3 regions of the Streptomyces sp. NPDC002138 genome follow, and region 1 is predicted to be linked to each of the others. Evidence: riboswitches for the same ligand, from Rfam matches in the RefSeq annotation. Region 1 holds a riboswitch; each other region holds the start of a gene.
What was found. A riboswitch is a leader RNA that binds a small molecule or an ion and turns the genes downstream of it on or off. The one in region 1 is predicted to bind cobalamin.

Region 1 (3,263 bases):
GCGGCACCGCGCACACCGCGACCCGCAGCACGTCCTCGCCGACCGGCGGGGCCACCACCGACTCGCGCACGGCGCCGCGCAGCGAGACCCGCAGGCCGTCCTCCTCGTCGATGCCCAGCCCGTGCCGGAAGGGCAGCACGCCGTAGGTCGCGCGCCCGGTCAGCCCGCGCAGCATCTCCATGCCGGGCTCCAACAGGGACACGTCGCCGCGGAACTTGTTGACCAGGTAGCCCGCGATCAGCGACTGGTCCTCGGGGGAGAGCAGCGCCGTCGTACCGAAGAAGGAGGCGAAGACCCCGCCGCGGTCGATGTCGCCGACCACGACCACCGGGAAGCGCGCGGCCCGCGCGATGCCCATGTTCACGATGTCCGTGCGCCGGAGATTGATCTCGGCCGGACTGCCCGCCCCCTCGCAGATCACGGCGTCATACGTGCCCCGCAGTTGCTCCAGGCAGTCCGTGACGATGCCGAGCAACCGCTCCTGGCGCCCGCCGTGGTAGCCACGGGCGCTCATCTCGCCCACCGGCTTGCCCAGCAGCACCACCTGGCTGCTGCTGTCGCTGCCGGGCTTGAGCAGCACCGGGTTCATCAGCGCGGTCGGCTCGACCCTGGCCGCCTGGGCCTGCATCGCCTGGGCGCGGCCGATCTCGGCGCCCTCCAGCGTGACGAAGGAGTTCAGGGACATGTTCTGGGCCTTGAAGGGGGCCACCTTCACGCCCTGGCGGGCCAGCCAGCGGCAGATGCCCGCGGTGACCACGCTCTTGCCCGCGTCGGAGGTGGTTCCGGCGACCAGGAGTCCGCCGCCGCGCCGCGCGCCGCTCATACGCGTCCCTTCGTAGTACGACCGGATGCGCACGGTGATGCGCACAGTGACGACACCAGCAACCGCAGGGACACACAGGCGCCGAGGGCGATCCAGGTGACCCGGCGCGACAGCCGTACGGCCCGCTCGATGTCCGCGACCTCGACCGGCCGGCCCGCGGCTCCGTTCAGCACCGCCCGGTGCTCCACGCGCCCGGCGTAGGCCAGGGTCCCGCCGAGGCGGACCCCGAGCGCCCCCGCGAAGGAGGCCTCCACCGGTCCGGCGTTCGGGCTGGGGTGGGCGGCCGCGTCCGCGCGCCAGGCCCGCACGGCGCCCCGCCGGTCGGGACCGGCGAGTACGGCGGCCAGCGCGGTCAGCCGGGCGCCCGGCCAGCCCGCGAGGTCGTCGAGCCGGGCCGAGGCCCAGCCGTAGCGCAGGTAGCGGGGGGACTTGTGGCCGACCATCGCGTCCAGCGTGTTCACGGCGCGGAAACCCAGCAGCCCGGGCACCCCCGCCAGCGCGCCCCACACCAGGGCGCCGACGACGGCGTCGGAGGTGTTCTCGGCGACCGACTCCACGACGGCGCGGGCGATCTGCTGCTCGTTCAGCGCCTGCGGGTCGCGCCCGCACAGGTGGGGCAGCCGCTCGCGGGCCACCTCGGCGTCCCCGGCGGCCAGCGCGCCCCCGATGGCACGGGCCTCGCGGCCCAGCGAGGTGCCGCCGACCACCGCCCAGGTGGCGGCGGCGGTCAGGGCGATACGGGCGGCGGCGGGCCGGGAGCGCACGGCGCGGGCGCCCAGCGCGCCGAGGGCGGCCGCGCCCCCGGCGCACACCAGGGCGTGCACGGCACCCCTGGCCCGGCTCTCGCCCCACAGGGCTCGTTCGACGGTGGCGGCGGTCCGCCCGAAAGCGGCGACGGGATGCCCGCGGCGAGGATCACCGAGGATCCGGTCGCCGATCAGGCCGGCCGTCGCGCCGTACGCGAAAACGCGGTCGGCACGCATGTGGCAGGTAGGTCCTCACTCAGGGTCCGCGCCCTGGTTCGACGTGTCCGGTGGCGAGAGTTCCTGGCTCCCGGGAGCCCCTGGCTCCTCGGTGACAGTGGCGGGACCGCGCCGGATTCGCACCGGACTTCCTCTTCATGCCGCCGTGTTGGCTCCGGCAGTCCACCACGCCCCGCGAACGCCCGTCAACTTGCCGTTGACCTGCGAAAGCTCCCCCCGGCTCGGAGCCGGAGGGAGCTTTCGGACGTGCTGGTGCGGACGGGGTGCGGGTGGTGTCAGCCGACGATCAGGTAGATCGCGTAGCCGACGGCCACCGCGCAGAGCGCGAAGCAGGCGTAGGCCCCGGTGCGCGCCAGGTGGGCGGCGCCGCCCTGGCCCGTCGCGGTCTCGTGCTTCGACAGTCCCAGGATGCCCAGCGCGAACAGGGTCACGAGGGTGACCGTCGCGGAGAGGCTGACTCCGAACACGGAGCCGAGTGCTGCCCAGTCGATCTTCATACTGCCGATTCCTCTGCGGGTCAGACCGCGGCGGCGGGCGCCGCCGGTGCCGGGGGAGCGGCCGGGGCCGGGGTCGGGATGGTCGCCTTGAAGCTCTCGTCCGTGACCGCGGCGGTGGTGCCCGCGACCGGCGGGACGGCGACGGCGGCGATCGCGGTGGTGACCACGCCCGGCGCCTCGGCCGCGGTGTCCGCGACGTCGTTCACGTTGTGGTGGTCGACGACCTGGCGGCGCGAGATCAGCCAGATGGCGACGCAGGAGCCGATGAGGAAGAGCGTGACGGCGGCGACACCGACGTCACCGGTCCGCATGACCAGCTCGGCGCCCGCGGAGACCAGGGCGGCGGCCGGCAGGGTCAGGCCCCAGGCCATGAACATCCGGCTGGCGGTGGACCAGCGGACCACTCCGCCCTTGCGGCCCAGACCCGCGCCCATGACCGCGCCGGAACAGGCGTGGGTGGTGGAGAGGGAGAAGCCGAGGCTGGACGAGGCCAGGATGACGCTCGCGGCCGAGGTCTGGGCGGCGAAGCCCTGCTGCGGCTGGAGGTCGGTCAGGCCGCTGCCCATGGTGCGGATGATGCGCCAGCCGCCCAGGTAGGTGCCCATCGCGATCGCCATGCCGGCGGAGACGATGACCCAGACCGGCGGGTTGGAGCCGGGCGCGAGCGCCCCGCCCGCGACCAGCGCCAGGGTGATGATGCCCATCGTCTTCTGCGCGTCGTTGGTGCCGTGCGCGAGGGAGACGAGCCCGGCCGAGGCGATCTGACCGGCCTTGTAGCCCTTGGCCGAGGTCTTCGCGTCGACGTTGGAGCCCAGCTTGTACGTGAGCCTGGCGGCCAGCATCGCGGCCACACCGGCCACGATCGGCGCGGCGACCGCGGGGAGCAGCACCTTGGTGACGAGCGTGCCGCCGTTGACGGCGCCGAGACCGGCGGAGGCGACGGCCGCGCCGACCAGGCCG
Region 2 (3,263 bases), on a different contig from region 1:
GAGCAGGTTCCCGCGGCGCAGCGCGGCCAGCACGATGTCGCCGTCGGGGTCGCCGCCGGTCGCGGTGCGGGAGCGGTCCAGGAACATGGTGCCGGGAGCCTGCCCCCAGTGCCGCTCGACGCCTTCGCGCAGCTCGCCGGGGAGACCGGCGTACCAGCGGCGGTAGTCGGCGGCCGGGATCCGGACCGGGTTGCGGGCCAGCTGCTCCTCGGTGAGCCAGTCCTGGTCGTGGCCGCCCGCCTCGATCAGCGCGCGGATCAGCTCGTCGCCGTCGCCGGAGACCAGGCCGGGGATCTCCTCGGCCGGGCCGAAGTCGTAGCCCTCCGCGATCAGCCGGCGCAGCAGGGCGACGGCGCTGGCGGGGGTGTCGAGGCCGACCGCGTTGCCGATGCGGGAGTGCTTGGTGGGGTACGCGGAGAGGACGAGCGCGATCCGCTTCTCGGCGTTCGGGGTGTGCCGCAGCCTGGCGTGGCGCACGGCGATGCCGGCGACCCGGGCGGCCCGTTCGGGATCGGCGACGTACGCCGGGAGGCCGTCCTCGTCGATCTCCTTGAAGGAGAACGGGACGGTGATCAGCCGGCCGTCGAACTCCGGCACCGCGACCTGGCTGGCCGAGTCGAGCGGGGACAGGCCCTCGTCGCTCTCCTCCCAGGTGGCGCGCGAACCGGTCAGGCACAGCGCCTGCAGGATCGGCACGTCGAGCGCGGCGAGCGCGCCCGCGTCCCACGACTCGTCGTCGCCGCCCGCCGAGGCCTCGGCGGGACGGGTGCCGCCCGCCGCGAGGACGGTCGTCACGATGGCGTCGGCCGTCGCCAGCTCGGCGAGCAGCTCCGGTTCGGGGGAGCGCAGCGAGGAGACGTACAGCGGGACGGGCACGCCGCCCGCGTCCACCACGGCGTCCGAGAGGGCGTGCACGAAGGCGGTGTTGCCGCTCATGTGGTGGGCGCGGTAGTAGAGCACCGCGATCCGGGGACCGGCGGCGGGCTCCGCCGCGCGCTCCAGCCGCCCCCAGGTGGGAGCGGCGGCGGGCGGCTCGAAGCCGTGGCCGGTGAGCAGCACGGTGTCCGAGAGGAAGCGGGCCAGCTGCTCCAGGTTGGCGGGGCCGCCGTGCGCGAGGTAGGCGTGCGCCTCGGCCGCGATGCCGATGGGGACGGTGGACGCCTCCATCAGCTGGGCGTCCGGGGCCTGTTCGCCGGTCAGCACGACGACCGGGCGGGTCTGGTCGGCGGCGAGGAGCAGATCGAGCCCCTCCTGCCAGGCGCGCAGGCCGCCGAGGAGGCGTACGACGACCAGGTCCGCGCCGTCGAGCAGCGCGGGGAGGTCGTCGAGGGGGAGCCGGGAAGGGTTCGCGAACCGGTACGGGACCGGGCCGTCGTCCGAGGCGCGGGCACTGAGCAGATCGGTGTCGGACGTCGACAGCAGCAGGATCATGCGGCGGCGGGCCTTCCTCGGGGTTTCCGCGCCCCGGGCAGTGAGGACGACGGGAGTTCCTGACTCACCCGGTGGCGCCGCTGGCGGCTGCCGGATTCACAGTGGCGGGACCGCGCCGGAATCTCACCGGGCTTCCTCCCATGTCGCCGTCCTCGGCGATGACGGGCCGAATGGCCCGTCGAGGGGTCATCTTAGGTGCCGTGGCAAGTGAACGGCAGGTGGGGGCCGGTGTCGGTGCCTGTGGTGGCGCCTCAAACGCCGGCGGGGCTGGGATTGGCTGCCGGGGCCTGCGTGCGACGAACCCTTCGGGTCGTGGGGCCTCCGGCGGGCCCTCAATCGCCGGGCGGGCTGGATGTGCCCGGGGAATTCAGCCCGTCCGGCGTTTGAGGACCCGCCGGAGGCCCCATGCACCCGCACCCGGGGGACCAGTGGCGTGGTGACGGACACAGGCCGGGCGGCCCCGATCGTGGGTATGCTCGCCGCCATGCCCCCGCCCACCTCCGCCGCGTCCCGGGACGAACCCGTCATACGGGACCGTGGTGACGCCTGCCCCGGCGCGCTGCGCCTGCACGCGGCGGACGACGGCCACCTCGCCCGGGTCCGGATCCCCGGCGGCCTGCTCACCGCGGAGGCGGCCGCCGTGCTGGCCGACGCGGCGGACCGGCTCGGGGACGGGCACCTCGACCTCACCTCCCGCGGCAACGCGCAGCTGCGCGGCCTCGGCGCGGGCTGCGGCGGCGAACTGGCCGCCCTGCTGGCCGGCGCCGGACTGCTGCCCGCCGCGGCCGCCACCCACGAACGCGTGCGCAACATCGTCGCCTCGCCGCTGTCCGGGCTCGACGGGCAGGGGCACGCCGATGTCACGCCCTGGGTCGCGGAGCTGGACCGGCTGCTGTGCGGGAGCGAGGCGGCGGCCGCCCTGTCGGGGCGCTTCCTCTTCGCCCTCGACGACGGGCGCGGTGACGTGACCTCGCTCGCCCCCGACGTGAGCGTCCGCGCGCTGCGCGCCGGAACGGCCGTGCTGTGGACGCACAATGACACCGACGCGGTGGCGGTCGACCCTCGGGACGCGCCCCGGGCCGCGCTGACGGCGGCGCACTACTTCCTCGACGCGGTGCGCGGCGCCGGGACCAAGGCCTGGCGGGTGGGTGAACTGCCCGCCGAACACCGGCTGCGGGCGGGTGAGTTGCTCAACCGGCTGCGGGAGCAGGGCATTTCGGCCGAGCGGGCCGAGCGGGCCGAGCGGGCCGAGGGGGCCGAGGGGGCCGAGAGGGTCGAAAGGGCCGACGAATCCCACTGGTTCGGCGCGAGCGCGGGCAGGGCGGCCGCGGGCCCCGGCCCCGGCGCGGTCGTGGGGCCCGACGCGGAGCGCGTCGCGCTCTCGGTGCTGGCCCCGATGGGGCGGTTGACCACCGGTCAGTGGCGCCTGCTGGCCGCCGCGGCCGCCGCCGCGGCCGGGACCCTGCGGCTCACCCCCTGGCGCGGGATCGTCGTCCCCGGCGCCGACGCGGCCACCACGCCGGACGCCCTCGCGCGGCTCGCCGGAGCCGGGCTGGTCACCGCGCCCGGCGATCCGTGGGAGAACGTGAGCGCCTGTACCGGGCGGCCCGGCTGCGCGAAGGCGCTGGCCGACGTACGGGCCGACGCGCGGGCGGTCGTGGCGGCCGCCGGGGCCCGGGCGGGCGGCGCGGCGCCGCCGGTGCACTGGTCCGGGTGCGAGCGGCGCTGCGGGCATCCGCGCGCGGCCGTCTGGCTGGACCTGGTCGCCGGGCCCCGGGGGTACGCCCTCGCGGTGGCCGGGCGGGCGGGGCGCCCGGTGCGGGACGACGTAC
Region 3 (3,263 bases), on a different contig from region 1:
CGCGGCGAGCAGCACGCGCGGCATCCGCACCTCCCACACGATGGAGGCGAAGGCACCCGGGCGCGGGCCGTCCAGGACGATGTCCAGCACCTGGCCGGGGGCGATCCGCACCGGCCCCAGGGCCAGGCCCGCCACCGCGCCCGCGGCGAGCGCCGCGGTGAGCAGGGTGAGGACGAGCGGGGTCCGGCGGCGGTCCGCCCTCACGCGGCGTCGGGGTGCAGCTGGCGGGCGAGGGACTCGACGGCGTCGGCGACGCGGACCCCGAGGACGGCCGAGGACAGCGGCAGGACGACGAACCGCCGGTCCCTGATCGCGGGAACCCGGGCGAGCGCCGGGTCGTTCAACAGACGCTGCTTCTTGGCTTCGACGCCCGTCCCGCCGTAGTCGTAGATCAGCACGGTCTCCGGCTTGCGTTCGATGACCTTCTCCCAGGACACGTCGCCGAAGGTGTCCTTGAGGTCGGCGAACACGTTCGTCCCGCCCGCCAGCGAGACGATCTCGTTGCCGATGCCGTTGCCGCCCGAGGTGAAGGCCGCGGTCTCGCCGGAGTCGTAGACGAAGACGGCCGGACGGGGCTTGTCCTTGACGCGTGCGGTGACGGCGTCGATGCGGCGCTGCTCGTCCTCGATCAGCCGCGCACCGCGGTCGGGCACTCCGAAGGTGCGGGCGACCTCGGTGATCTCGGTCTTCAACTGGTCGATCCGGACCGGTCCGGGGGTGCAGTACTCCACGCTGAGGCGGGTGTTGATGCCGCTCTTGCGCAGCCCCTCGCGGTCGCGGCCCTGGGACGCGTCGAAGGCGCTGGAGTACCCGCCGTAGACGAAGTCGGGGTTGGCGCCGAGCAGCAGTTCCTTCGACGGGTACTCCTTGGCCAGCACCTTGATCTTGTCGTAGGCCGGCCGGTAGGCGGGCAGGACGGCGTCGTCGATGTAGGCGGTGCCCGCCATCCGGTCCCCGAGGCCGAGGGCGAGCAGTACCTCGGTGGCGTGCTGGTTCATGCTGACGGCGCGCCGGGGCGGGGCCTGGTACGTCGTGGTCACACCGCAGTTGGTCACGGTGTACGGGAATCCCGCGCCCCCGGCGTCGGCCGCCGGCCGGGCGGCGGCGTCCCGGGCGGGCTCGTCCGGGGTGGCGCCGCAGGAGGTCAGCGATAGCAGCAGGGGCAGGGAAGCGAGCGGGGCGAGCGCGCGCAGGGCGGCACGGAAACGCGGCATGGCGAAGCCTCTCCGGGGGATCCTCGTCCCCTGGTCGAAGTGAAGAGGCGGCGCGTCAGTGTCTGACTCCCGGGACCCGCGAGGGGAAACCGGTCACAGTGGCGGGACCGTACCGGTTTCACACCGGTTTCCTGGTTCGCGCCGCCTGGGGTAACCCGGACAAGTGTGCCAGATCGGCCGTGCCGGGCTCGCGGGGCGTGCCCGGCGGGCGTTGTCAGTGGGGGCGCCTACCGTGAACTCCGTTCCCATTCGCGCTCGCTGGCTGCGGCGCTACTCGGGTGCCGCCCGTCGGACCCCCCGGGGACAGCGACCGACGGGCGGATTCCGCGCGTACACGCGAAAACCCAGGGGGAGATGACTCCCACCTGGGTTTTCGACGGACCGTTCGCCGGGCGTCCGGCGGACTCTCTTGCAGGGGCGGCAGGACTCGAACCTACGACATTTGGTTTTGGAGACCAACGCTCTACCAACTGAGCTACGCCCCTCCGCTGTCACCAGTCTGGCATGCGGCGGACGGATGATCCAATCACTTCCAGCATGTGGTCACCCGATGAGATCAGCTGCCGCGTGCGCACCGCGTTCCCACAACCAGTCCGTCACCTCGCGGGCGCCGCCGGTGTCCTGGGAGCGCGCGATGTCCAGCGGGGTCATGCCGTCGTAGCCGATCCAGTCGAGGTCGGCGCCCCGGGCGAGCAGGTAGCGGGCCGTCTCCGGGCGACCGCCGTGGCAGGCGCCCCAGAAGGCGCTCGTGATCTCGTCCGGGCCGGGCGGGCGGGGCGCCGTGAGGAACTCCTCGACCCGGTCGAGGAGTCCGAGGGCGGCCGCGTCCTGGAAGTCGGCGCGGGCGCCGTGTTCCAGGAGGCGCCGGGCGGCCCGCCACTGACCGAAGGCGCGCGCGTCGGCGAGCGGGGTGCCGCCGCCGATGACCCCGCCCGTGGCATCCACCGCGGCACCGCAGGCGACGAGGGCGTCGACGGCGGCGACGTCGTCGTTACTGGCGGCCCAGTGCAGCGGGGTCTCCTCGTGCGCCCCGACGAACCGGGCCGCCGGTCGGCGCCCGCCTCGACGAGCAGCCGGATGACGTCGGGGCCGGCCGGGTGGTGGCCCGGCCAGTCCGTGGCGATGTGCAGCAGGCTCCGCCCGCCCGCGGCCCCGCCGGCCTTGACGATGGTTTCGCGGGCCAGAGCGGGATGCGCGGCCAGGAGTTCCCGCAGCCGCGGCAGGTCCCCGGAGCGGATGGCGGCCGTGACGGCCACCGCGATCGGGTCCTCGGAATCCATCGGGCCTGCCTTCCGCCGCGCGCCGCCGCCGTGCCGGGACCAGGCTAGCGAGTCGCCCGCCGGTCACACGAGCAGAGAACGGCCCGCCCGGGGCCCCGGTTCCGTCCACCCGGGCCGGACCGCGGCCAGGACCGGCGGACCGACGGACCGACGGGCGCACGGACCAGCGGGCGCACAGACCAGCCGGCGCACGGACAGACGTACCAGCCGGTCAGGCCGGTCAGGCCGGTCAGGGCACGAGGACGATGCGCCCGCGCAGGCCGCGTGCGGCCAGGGACTCGTGGGCCGCGGCGGCTTCCGCGAACGGCATCGTCCGGGCCACCCGCAGGGTGAGACCGCCGACGTCCGCGAGCGCGGTCAGCTCGGCGAGCCGCGCCGCGTCGCTGTGCACCCGGATCTGCGAGACCCGGATCCCGCGCTCCGCTCCCGGACCCGCGCCGAGAACGCTGACGAACGCACCGCCGTCCCGCACCGCACCGATCACCGACCCGCCCAGGGCGGCCGCGTCGATCAGCCCGTCGACTCCGCCGGGAACGGCCGCGCGGATCGCGGCAGTGGGGTTCTCGGAGCGCGCGACGAAGACGTCGGCCCCGAACTCGCGCACCAGCTCCTCGTCCTGCGGCGCGGCGACGGCGACGGCCCGCAGACCGCGCGCGACCGCCAGTTCCACGAGGTAGCCGCCCACGGCGCCCGCCGCACCGGTGATCGCCACCGTGGCGCCGTCGGCCGCGCCGAGCAGGTCCAGGGCCTGCCAGGCGGTGAGTCCGTT

Region 2: linked by a shared signal. The riboswitch ahead of cobN (cobaltochelatase subunit CobN) and the one ahead of ABT084_RS21350 (cobalamin biosynthesis protein) in region 1 are both predicted to bind cobalamin.
Region 3: linked by a shared signal. The riboswitch ahead of ABT084_RS07590 (ABC transporter substrate-binding protein) and the one ahead of ABT084_RS21350 (cobalamin biosynthesis protein) in region 1 are both predicted to bind cobalamin.

What each region holds. Positions count from the first base shown of each region.
Region 1 covers NZ_JBEOXE010000032.1:9,500-12,762, reverse strand. The annotation lists partial or broken gene ABT084_RS21355 (cobyric acid synthase) at 1-823, opposite strand, end outside; gene ABT084_RS21350 (cobalamin biosynthesis protein) at 820-1,806, opposite strand; cobalamin riboswitch at 1,843-1,987, opposite strand; gene ABT084_RS21345 (hypothetical protein) at 2,082-2,303, opposite strand; gene ABT084_RS21340 (inorganic phosphate transporter) at 2,324-3,263, opposite strand, start outside.
Region 2 covers NZ_JBEOXE010000068.1:7,908-11,170, reverse strand. The annotation lists gene cobN (cobaltochelatase subunit CobN) at 1-1,431, opposite strand, end outside; cobalamin riboswitch at 1,472-1,603, opposite strand; gene cobG (precorrin-3B synthase) at 1,916-3,263, shown strand, end outside.
Region 3 covers NZ_JBEOXE010000008.1:115,257-118,519, forward strand. The annotation lists gene ABT084_RS07585 (FecCD family ABC transporter permease) at 1-204, opposite strand, end outside; gene ABT084_RS07590 (ABC transporter substrate-binding protein) at 201-1,214, opposite strand; cobalamin riboswitch at 1,251-1,389, opposite strand; tRNA gene ABT084_RS07595 (tRNA-Trp) at 1,627-1,699, opposite strand; gene ABT084_RS37960 (ankyrin repeat domain-containing protein) at 1,758-2,159, opposite strand; partial or broken gene ABT084_RS37965 (hypothetical protein) at 2,187-2,654, opposite strand; gene ABT084_RS07605 (NADP-dependent oxidoreductase) at 2,724-3,263, opposite strand, start outside.